2 regions of the Aurantimonas sp. genome follow, and region 1 is predicted to be linked to the other one. Evidence: predicted binding sites of a transcription regulator. Region 1 holds the regulator's gene; the other holds the start of a gene.
What was found. Region 1 encodes HrcA, which represses chaperone genes, less so after heat shock. Its sites were predicted from a motif close to GTTAGCACTCNCNNNNNGNGAGTGCTAAC; they were not measured.
Positions count from the first base shown of each region.

Region 1 (5,522 bases):
CGGTCAGCTTGCGCCAGCGCTTCAGGTCGATGCCCTCGGTCAGGCGCAGGCCCATCAGTAGCAATTCGTCGGCCTGTTCGGTCGGGCTCAGCAATTCGTCGACCACCGCCCCGCTGTCCCAGGATTCGACCATCTTCAGCCAGGTTTCCGGCAATGGTTCGTTGGAGATGGCGTGGCGCCCGCCCGGCCCCATCAGCCGGCCATGGGCGCCGGGGCCGACACCGGCATAAAGCCCGTAGCGCCAGTAGGTCAGGTTGTGGCGGGATTCGGCGCCCGGGACGGCGTGGTTGGAGATCTCGTAGGCCGGCAGGCCGCGTTCGGCGGTGATCCGCTGGGTGGATTCGTAAAGGTCGGCCGACAGGTCGCCATCCGGCACGATCAGCTTGCCCGCCTTGTGCAGCGCGTAGAAGGGCGTGCCCTCCTCGATGGTGAGCTGGTAGAGCGACAGATGATCGGCGGCCAGATCGATCGCCTGGTTCAGCTCGCTTTCCCAGGCCGCGACGGTCTGGTCGGGCCGGGCATAGATCAGGTCGAAGGACAGGCGCGGGAAGATCTCGCGGGCAAGGCCGATGGCGTGCAGCGCCTGGTCGACGCTGTGCAGCCGGCCGAGAAGCCGAAGGTCGCGGTCGTTCAAGGCCTGCACGCCGAGCGACACCCGGTTGACGCCGGCCTCGCGATAGCCGCGGAACCGCTCCGCCTCGACGCTCGACGGATTGGCCTCCAGCGTGATTTCGGCACCGTCGGCGATCGTCCAGTTGGCGGCCACGGCATCGAGGATCCGGCCGACCGTCGCCGGCTCCATCAGCGATGGCGTACCACCGCCGAGGAAGACCGAGGTGACCGTTTCACCCGCCGAGCGGCGGGCCATCTCGGCCAGTTCCCGCTCGAACGCCGCCGCATAGCGCTCCTGATCCACCGGCTTATGGCGGACATGGCTGTTGAAGTCGCAATACGGGCATTTGGCCGCGCAGAACGGCCAATGCACATAGACGCCGAACCCCGGCGCGCGCGATTGCGGCTCGAAGGCGAGAACGTCACGGCCTGGGCGGGAATGGATCGTCATTCGACTCCGAGTGCGTCGCGCGCGAATTTCTGGAATGCCCGGGCCCGATGCGACATGGCGGTCGGCTGGCCGGGCTTCCAGGCGTGTTTTTCCGCCGACATCATCTCGCCGAAGGTCCGGTCGCTGCCGTCGGGCAGGAAGATCGGATCGTAGCCGAAGCCGAGCTCGCCGCGCGGCGGCCAGACGATGGTCCCCTCGACCTCGCCGCGGAAGAGATGCGTGCCGCCGGCCGGATCCGCAAGGCACAGAACCGCGACGAATTTCGCCCGGCGCTGCTCCGGCGTCGTGGCGCCGGCCGCCTGCAGCTTTTCCTCGACATTGCGCATTGCCATGGCGAAATCGCGATCCGGGCCGCCCCATCGCGCCGAATAGATGCCGGGATCGCCGTTCAGCGCGTCGATGGCGATGCCGGAATCGTCCGACAGCGACACGAGACCGGTGGCGCGCATGGCGGCCAGTGCCTTGAGCTCGGCATTGGCCTCGAAGGTCGTGCCGGTCTCTTCGGGATCCTCGAGGCCCTTTTCCTTCGCCGAGGTCACCTCGAAGCCGAAGGGCTCCATCAGCTCGCGGATTTCCCAGATCTTTCCGATGTTGTGGCTGGCGACGAGAAGCGGGCCGTCCTTCGGGTCGAGACGTTTCATTGCGCGGCCTCGATGGCCTGGCGCTGCATGCCGACGAGATCGTTGATCCCCTTGCGGGCGAGATCGAGGAGCTTGAGGAACTCGTCCTGCGAGAACGGCGTGCCCTCGGCGGTGCCCTGGATCTCGACGATGCCGCCGGAGCCGGTCATGACGAAATTGGCGTCGGTCTCGGCGGCGGAATCCTCCGGGTAGTCGAGGTCGAGCACCGGCTCGCCCTTGTAGATGCCGCAGGAGATCGCCGCGACGTGGTCCTTCAGCACCTTGGCCGGATCGACCATGGCGCGCTGGCCCATCCATGCGAGGCAGTCGGCCAGTGCGACGTAGCCGCCGGTGATCGCCGCCGTGCGGGTGCCGCCATCGGCCTGGATGACGTCGCAATCCACGGTGATCTGGCGCTCGCCCAGCGCCTGCAGGTCGACGACCGCGCGCAGGCTGCGACCGACGAGGCGCGGGATTTCCTGGGTGCGGCCCGACTGCTTGCCGGACGCCGCCTCGCGGCGCATCCGGTCGCCCGTGGCGCGCGGCAGCATGCCGTATTCGGCCGTCACCCAGCCCTTGCCGGAATTCTTCAGCCAGCCCGGCACGCGCTCTTCAAGGCTCGCCGTGCACAGGACATGGGTGTCGCCGAACCGGACGAGGCACGAGCCCTCGGCATGACGCGAGTAGTTCCGCTCGAGGCTGACGGGCCGCAATTCGTCGAAGGCGCGTTTGGATGGCCGCATGATGAGGTCCTGACAATCGGTCCTGGAGAAGGGAATAGATGCTTCGGGTTGCGCCGGGCTTGTATCGGCGATGACCCGGCGGATCAAAGATTTTCGCGTCGCTGTCATGGCGGGGCGGTGCGCGATGGCGGAAGATCGCTCGGAAAGGCGCCCGCGCGGAGGGCTATCGCGGCCGGACGGCTTGGCGAGGGCCCGAGCATTCCCTATAGTCCGGTCATGCGGGAAACGATATAGTCCGGTCATGCGGGAAACGATGCGACGCCATGACTGAATTCCGTTTGCCTGTCAGCGATTTGGCTTCCGGAGCACTGCCGCTGGACGAGCGCTCGCGGGAAATCTTCCGGCTGATCGTCGAAAGCTATCTCGACATCGGCGAGCCGGTGGGCTCGCGCATGCTGTCGCGGCTTTTGACCAACGCGCTGTCGCCGGCCTCGATCCGCAACGTGATGAGCGATCTGGAAGCACTCGGCCTGATCTATGCGCCGCATGTCAGCGCCGGACGCATGCCGACCGAACTGGGCCTGCGCTTCTTCGTCGACGCCTTTCTGGAAGTCGGCGATCTCGGCTCCTCCGAGCGCGAGGAGATCGAGGAGAAGGTGCGGGTGTCGGGCGACGGTCGCCCGTTCGAATCGCTTCTGACCGAGGCGAGCCAGCTTTTGTCCGGCCTGTCGCGCGGCGCCGGCATCGTGCTCACCTCCAAGGCCGATCTGCGCCTCAAGCATATCGAATTCATCCGGCTGGAGCCGACGCGCGCGCTGGCGGTGCTGGTCGGCGCCAATGGCGAGGTGGAAAACCGCATTCTCGACCTGCCGGCCGGCGTCACCGCCTCGCAGCTCGTCGAGGCAGGGAACTTCCTCAACGCCCATATCGTCGGCCGCACGCTGGGCGAGGCGAGCGAGGAGATCGCCCGGCTGAAGGACGACACGTCCAGTGCCCTCGATCTCCTGTCGCGCCAGCTCGTCGAAAAGGGGCTGGCGGTCTGGTCCGGCGCCTCGGCCGACCAGCCGGCGCGGCTGATCGTGCGCGGTCGCGCAAATCTTCTGGAGAACGTCACCGCCTCCGAGGACATCGAGCGGCTGCGCCTGCTCTTCGACGACCTGGAGACCAAGAGCGGCATCATCGAGCTTCTGGGCCTTGCCGAGAAGGGCAATGGCGTGCGGATCTTCATCGGGTCGGAGAACAAGCTGTTCTCGCTGTCCGGATCCTCGCTGGTGGTCGCGCCCTATCAGGGCGGCGGCGAGAGCGTCATCGGCGCGGTCGGGGTGATCGGCCCGACCCGGCTCAACTACAAGCGCATCGTGCCGATGGTGGACTACACCGCGCGCATCGTATCGCGGCTTCTGACCTCCGGCGCGGCCGCCCGCGAGGCTTGATTTTCCGTCCCGTCAATTCGATATGCGGCGCGACAACGATTTTCCGCCGCGCTGCGCGGTTCGCGTGGGGACCCCCACCGCCGGACTTGCGCAGCCAGGCCCCGACACGAGGTGATGACGCATGAGCGATACCGGCAAGCGCGAACACGACGAAGCCCGCAACCGGGCGGCTGACCCGGCCGCCCGCGATCGCGCCGACCCGGCGAGCGAGGCCGAGGCGCGGCGCGCGGCGGCCAATGCCAACGCCGAAGGCAGCGGCTATGCGGACGCCGCCAGCGGCTTTGCCGACGCCGATGCGGCGGCCAGCGCCGATGCCGAGCGCATCGCGGCGCTGGAAGCCGAGAACGCCGACGTCAAGGATCGCCTGCTGCGGCTGGCCGCCGACATGGAAAACCTGCGCCGGCGGACCGAGCGCGAGGTCAAGGATGCGCGCACCTACGCGGTGACCGGCTTTGCCCGCGAGATCCTGTCGGTCGCCGACAATCTGCGCCGCGCGCTGGAAGCGGTGCCGGCCGAAGCCAAGGCCGATGGCGAGGGTGGTCTGGCCGGCCTCATCGACGGCGTCGAGGTGACCGAGCGGTCGCTAATCAGCACGCTGGAGAAGCACGGCGTCAAGAAGCTCGACCCGGAAGGCCAGCGCTTCGATCCGAACTTCCACCAGGCGATGTTCGAGATCCCGAACACCGAAGTGCCGAACGGCACCGTCCTGCAGGTCGTGCAGGCGGGCTATGCCATCGGCGAGCGCGTGCTGCGCCCGGCCATGGTCGGCGTCTCCAAGGGCGGGCCGAAGGCCTCTGCCGCCAAGGCCGAGGCGGACGCCGCCCCGCAGGATGCCGGCGACACCATCTGATCGCCACAAAGCCCGCCGACGCTTTTCCGTATCGCGGGGACCAGTTCGCGATACGGATGCCAGGCAAGGACAGGCGACTTATGACGAAGACCATCCTCCCGTTCGCGGTTTCAGCCGGACTGCTCGTGCTCGGCACGCTGGCGGTGAAGGCCGATCACGCCGACCGGCACATGTCGGTCTGGAAGTCGCCGACCTGCGGTTGCTGCGAGGCCTGGACGGACATTGCCCGCGCGCATGGCTTCGACGTCACGGTCACGAACACCGACGAACTGACGCCGATCAAGCGCGCGGCGAAGGTGCCGGCGGCGATGGAAGGCTGCCACACGGCCAGGATCGAAGGCTACGTCATCGAGGGCCATGTGCCCATGGATGCGATCGACCGGCTCCTCGCCGAGCGTCCCGCACTGGCCGGCCTGTCGGCGCCTGGCATGCCGATGGGCTCGCCCGGCATGGGCGACGATCCGGATGCCCGTTACGACGTCTACGGCTTCGGCGGCGAAGGCGGTCCGACCGTCTATCAGGCTGTCGGCCCCCGCTGACCGCGTACCAATTTCGGACAGGATAGAGCGTCGCGCCTGATCCTGGTGGCCCGGCTCAGAAGCGCGGCGGCGTACGACCGGCGGCGCGGCAGGCCGCCACCAGCGTGTTGGCCATCAGCATGGCGATGGTCATAGGCCCGACGCCGCCCGGCACCGGCGTGATCGCCGCGGCCTTCTGCGATGCGGCCTCGAACGCCACATCGCCCACCAGCTGGGTCTTCGCCGAGCCGTCCGGATTGTTACCCTTCTCGGGGGCGTCGATCCGGTTGATGCCGACATCGATGACCACGGCCCCCTCCTTCACATAGTCCGCGCCGATCATCTCCGGCCGTCC
Region 1 is NZ_CAXPJM010000020.1:93,915-99,436, forward strand. It holds gene hemW (radical SAM family heme chaperone HemW) at 1-1,063, opposite strand, end outside; gene rdgB (RdgB/HAM1 family non-canonical purine NTP pyrophosphatase) at 1,060-1,704, opposite strand; gene rph (ribonuclease PH) at 1,701-2,426, opposite strand; gene hrcA (heat-inducible transcriptional repressor HrcA) at 2,690-3,799, shown strand; gene grpE (nucleotide exchange factor GrpE) at 3,921-4,649, shown strand; gene ACEQX1_RS08875 (DUF411 domain-containing protein) at 4,730-5,188, shown strand; gene folD (bifunctional methylenetetrahydrofolate dehydrogenase/methenyltetrahydrofolate cyclohydrolase FolD) at 5,244-5,522, opposite strand, start outside.

Region 2 (5,522 bases), on a different contig from region 1:
TCTCGCCGCCCTCGTCGACGAAGGCCGGCACCAGGGTGGCGCCGAAGCCATGCATCCGGCCCGCCTCGGCCAGCGTCTCGGGCGTGCCGCCCCGCTTGGCGCCATAATGGAAGTCGAAGCCGGCAACCACGTGATGGGCGCCCATCGCCTCGACCAGCACGGTCTCTACGAAGGCTTCCGGCGCAAGACCGGCGAATTCGCGGGTGAACCCCTGTTCGACCACCGCGTCGAAGCCGAGCATCTCCAGGAGGCGCGCCTTCATCGGCGCCGGCGTCAGCCGCGCCACCGGCTGGTCGGGCCGGAACACCGAGCGCGGATGCGGCTCGAAGGTCAGGCAGACGAGCGGCCGTCCTTCGGCCGCCGCGATGGTCCGGGCCTCTCCCAGGACGGCCTGATGGCCGCGATGCACGCCGTCGAAATTGCCCACCGCCACGACGGCGCCGCGCAGATCCGCCGGCACGTCCGCGACCGAGCCGAGACGCGCGATCGCGTCTGGCATCATGTCAGGGCAGCCATGAAGTAGCGCGCCGTCAGGCCGCGTTCCGAGAGGACGGCGGCGACGGTCTGCGTCGCCGAATCCGCCGACGCCAGTTCCTCGCCGTGGATGCCGTCGGTGATCAGCAGTGCGTCGGCGCCGAAATCGTTGGCGCCCTTCACGTCGGTCATCAGCCCGTCGCCGATCGCCAGCACCCGCGACGAGGACTTAAGATCGAGGACGCGCGACGCGACGTCGTAGATCGGCCGGTGCGGCTTGCCGGCGAGGCGCACCGTGCCGCCGATCAGGCTGTAGTCGCGCGCCAGCGCCCCGGAACACGGAATCAGCCGTTCGCCGCGATGCACGACGATGTCCGGATTGGCGCAGATCATCGGCAGGTCGAGCGCCTGCAGCCGGGCCAGCATGTCGGCATAGTCCGCCGGCGTCTCGACCTCGTCATTGTAAAGGCCCGTGACGATCACCGCCCTCGCCTCGGCCTCGCCGACCAGATCGACGTCGATACCGGCGAAGAGGTCGTAGTCGCGCTCCGGCCCGATGTGGAAGACCGGCCCCGCGACATCGGCGATCAGGGCGCGCGTGGCGTCGCCGGAGGTGACGATCGCGTCATAGGCGTCGTGGGAGAAATCCATCGTGCCGAGCTGCGCAACGACCCCGGCCGACGGGCGCGGCGAGTTGGTCAGGAGCACCACCTTGACGCCCGCCGCACGCGCCGCAGTCAGCGCCGCCTCGGCGGCCGGATGCTTGACGACGCCGTTGTGGACGACGCCCCAGACGTCGCAGAAGATCGCGTCGTAGTCGCCGGCGATCTCGGCCAGCGCGGCGATCGGCCGGACGTCCTGCGGCGGTCGGACGGTATCCGCCCCGCGGCCGGTGTCGGAGAGAGAAGTTTCCATCGGTGTCCACGCTGCCATTGCCTGTCCCGTGCCGATAGAGGCGGCCTGCCGACCGGTCAAGGCGAAGCGCTGTCGCAAGCGCCTGCACCTGCCGCATCAACCCCGCCCAGGGATGCCGGGCCGATCCCGCACGGCGATTAACGAAACTTCGATGACGCGATGCGCCGACCGCTTGACACCGCGCCGGCTGCGACACTATCTCCATCGTCGTTAGCACTCGCCCCAGGTGAGTGCCAGTTGTTCACGCCGGATGCCGAAAAGCGGGTCCGGCCATATCCGTCAACGAAGGGTTCAACGAACATGGCAGCTGTGAATTTCCGTCCTCTGCACGACCGCGTCGTGGTCCGTCGGGTGGAATCCGAAGCCAAGACGGCTGGCGGCATCATCATTCCGGACACCGCCAAGGAGAAGCCGCAGGAGGGCGAGATCGTCGCCGTCGGTTCCGGTGCTCGTGACGATTCGGGCAAGGTCGTGCCGCTGGACGTGAAGGCGGGCGATCGCGTCCTCTTCGGCAAGTGGTCGGGCACCGAGGTCAAGCTGAACGGCGAAGACTTCCTGATCATGAAGGAATCCGACATCATGGGCGTCGTCGCCTGATCAGGCGCCTGCGATTTCCGTAATTCCACGAAACTTCGAAACGGCGCGGCCTGATCAGATGGCGCGCCCGGGAGAATACGAACATGGCAGCTAAAGAAGTAAAGTTCGGCCGCGACGCACGTGAGCGCATGCTGCGTGGCGTCGACATTCTTGCCGACGCGGTCAAGGTGACCCTCGGCCCGAAGGGCCGTAACGTCGTCATCGACAAGTCCTTCGGCGCCCCGCGCATCACCAAGGACGGTGTCTCGGTCGCCAAGGAGATCGAGCTCGAGGACAAGTTCGAGAACATGGGCGCCCAGATGGTGCGCGAAGTGGCCTCGAAGACCAACGACAAGGCCGGTGACGGCACGACCACCGCGACGGTTCTCGCCCAGGCGATCGTCCGCGAGGGTGCCAAGGCCGTTGCCGCCGGCATGAACCCGATGGACGTCAAGCGCGGCATCGACGCGGCCGTTCTGAAGGTCGTCGAGGCGCTCGGCGTTGCCGCCCGCTCGATCGACACCTCGGACGAAGTCGCCCAGGTCGGCACCATCTCCGCCAATGGCGAGAAGGAAATCGGCGAGATGATCGCCTCGGCCATGCAGAAGGTCGGCAACGAGGGTGTCATCACCGTCGAGGAAGCCAAGACCGCCGAGACCGAGCTCGAAGTCGTCGAAGGTATGCAGTTCGACCGCGGCTACCTGTCGCCGTACTTCGTGACCAACCCGGAGAAGATGGTCGCCGAGCTCGAGGATTGCTACATCCTCCTGCACGAGAAGAAGCTCTCCAACCTCCAGGCGCTGCTGCCGGTCCTCGAGTCCGTCGTGCAGTCCTCCAAGCCGCTCCTCATCATCGCCGAGGACGTCGAGGGCGAGGCCCTGGCCACGCTGGTCGTCAACAAGCTGCGTGGCGGCCTGAAGATCGCGGCCGTCAAGGCACCGGGCTTCGGCGATCGCCGCAAGGCCATGCTTGAGGACATCGCTGTCCTGACGGGCGGTACGGTCATCTCCGAGGACGTCGGCATCAAGCTCGAGAACGTCACCCTCGACATGCTCGGCCGCGCCAAGAAGGTCTCGATCACCAAGGAAAACACCACCATCGTCGATGGTGCCGGTGAGAAGACCCAGATCGAAGCCCGCGTCGGCCAGATCAAGGGTCAGATCGAGGAGACCACCTCGGACTACGACCGCGAGAAGCTCCAGGAGCGTCTTGCCAAGCTCGCAGGCGGCGTCGCCGTCATCCGCGTCGGCGGTGCGACGGAAGTCGAAGTCAAGGAGAAGAAGGATCGCGTCGACGACGCCCTCAACGCGACCCGTGCGGCCGTCGAAGAAGGTATCGTGGCCGGTGGTGGCGTCGCGCTGCTGCGCGCTTCCAACGCCGTCACCATCAAGGGCATCAATGCCGACCAGGACGCCGGCATCGCCATCGTCCGCAAGGCGCTTCAGGCTCCGATCCGTCAGATCGTCCAGAACGCCGGTGCGGAAGGCTCGATCATCGTGGGCAAGATCCTCGAGAACGAGTCCCTGTCCTTCGGCTACAACGCCGCGACGGGCGAGTATGGCGACATGATCCAGATGGGCATCGTCGATCCGGTCAAGGTCGTTCGCTCGGCTCTCCAGGACGCGGCATCGGTCGCCGGCCTGCTGGTCACCACCGAAGCCATGATCTCGGAGGCTCCGAAGAAGGAGTCGGCCGGCGGCGGCGGTGGCATGCCGGGTGGCATGGGCGGCATGGGTGGCATGGGCGGTATGGACTTCTAAGAAGTCCGAACCGGCCGGACATTCATCCGGACTATCGAGGGGCTCGGCATCGCCGGGCCCCTTTTTACGTGCGCTCTCCCCTTGCCTTCCCCCGGCAGCACCGGCTTGCCCGGCCGCGCCCGCCTTGCGATAGACATGCCATGATCTCGCAGCGCGCCCGCTACGCCATCCGCTCCCTGAGGAACATCGCGCCGCGGGCCGCGCCCGTGTCGGCCGCCGTCATCGCCGCCGAAGAGCAGATTCCGCGCAAGTTTCTCGAAGCGATCCTGGCCGAGCTGAAACAGGCCGGCCTCCTCGTCAGCCTGCGGGGGGCGCGTGGCGGCTACCGCCTGGCACGGCCCGGCGACCAGATCAGCTTCGCCGATGTCCTGCGCGTCGTGGACGGTCCGCTGGCGCTGGCCCCTTGCGCGTCCCGCACCGCCTATCGCCGTTGCGAGGATTGTCGCGACGTGGAGACCTGCGAGACCCGCACCGCGCTTCTGGCGGTGCGCGACGCCACCGCCGCCATTCTGGAAGCCCGGCATTTCGGCGACGGGGACCGGACCGACGATCCCGTCTAGGCCGGGATGCACCCCATCCGCCCCGGCGTCCGCCCTGGCATATGCGGTCGCACCGCTCGCGGCGTCGAAGATGAGCGATCTCATGGGTCGGCGAAATACGCACAGGATGTGCGCGCGGCAGCCCCTCTGCCGAACTTCTATTCCTATCCAGGAGATAGGAATAAGGTAGCCTGATCCGGTCTCCAACGACCGGGTCTTCCATGAGCGACTTCCTCCTGTTTCTTGCCGTCGGCTTCCTCGCCCAGCTCGTCGATGGCGCGCTCGGCATGGCTTACGGCATCGTCTCCTCCACCGTGCTCCTGTCCTTCGGCGTCGCGCCCGCCGCGGCCTCGGCCTCGGTCCACACGGCCGAACTCTTCACCACGGCGGCGTCGGGCACCGCGCATCTCGCCAACCGCAATGTCGACTGGAGGCTGTTCTGGCGCCTCGTGCCCCTCGGCATTCTCGGCGGCGTTCTCGGCACGTACGTCCTGACCAGCATCTCCGGCAGCATCCTGCGCCCCTATGTCGGCGCCTATCTGGCGGTGATCGGCGTCTATCTTCTCGTCCGCTCGTTCCGGAAAATCCCCAGCAAGCCGGTTTCGCCTGCGACCTCCATGCCGCTGGCCGCCTGCGGCGGCTTCCTCGACGCGGTCGGCGGCGGCGGCTGGGGACCGATCGTGACCTCCGGCCTGCTCGGCGCCGGCGGCCAGCCGCGCTACGTCATCGGCACGGTCAACACGGCCGAGTTCCTCGTCACCCTCTCGGTCTCGCTGACCTTCGTCTTCGCGCTCGTCACCGGACATTGGGAGGAGGCCGGCGATCTGACGACCCACGGCCTCGCGATTCTCGGCCTGATCGTCGGCGGCGTCGCGGCGGCGCCCTTCGCCGGCGTGATCGTGCGCCGGATCCCGGAGACGGCGCTGTTGCGCATCGTCGGTCTTCTCGTCTGCGGTCTGGCCATCACGCAGATCGTCGGCCTCATCCGCTGAACCCGCCGCAGTTTTCCCGGAACAACCGCACCCGAAAACCGTTTGGATATCGAAGCTTGGCAGACACTGCCGGCAACGAAGCAAAGGAATGTCCAATGGTCGACAAGAACGAAGTCAAGGGTGCCGCCACCGAAGCCGGTGGCAAGCTCAAGCAGGCTGCCGGCGACCTGACCGGCAACGAGCGCCTGAAGGGCGAGGGTGCAGCCGACGAAGTCGAAGGCAAGACCCAGAAGAATTACGGCAAGGTCAAGGACGCGGTGAACGAC
Region 2 is NZ_CAXPJM010000037.1:148,645-154,166, reverse strand. It holds gene ACEQX1_RS14735 (bifunctional riboflavin kinase/FAD synthetase) at 1-499, opposite strand, end outside; gene ACEQX1_RS14730 (TIGR01459 family HAD-type hydrolase) at 499-1,389, opposite strand; gene groES (co-chaperone GroES) at 1,690-1,986, shown strand; gene groL (chaperonin GroEL) at 2,070-3,725, shown strand; gene ACEQX1_RS14715 (Rrf2 family transcriptional regulator) at 3,866-4,285, shown strand; gene ACEQX1_RS14710 (sulfite exporter TauE/SafE family protein) at 4,486-5,256, shown strand; gene ACEQX1_RS14705 (CsbD family protein) at 5,352-5,522, shown strand, end outside.
Region 2: groES (co-chaperone GroES) is a predicted target of HrcA. The motif match lies at 1,599-1,627, and genes of this name have one in related genera.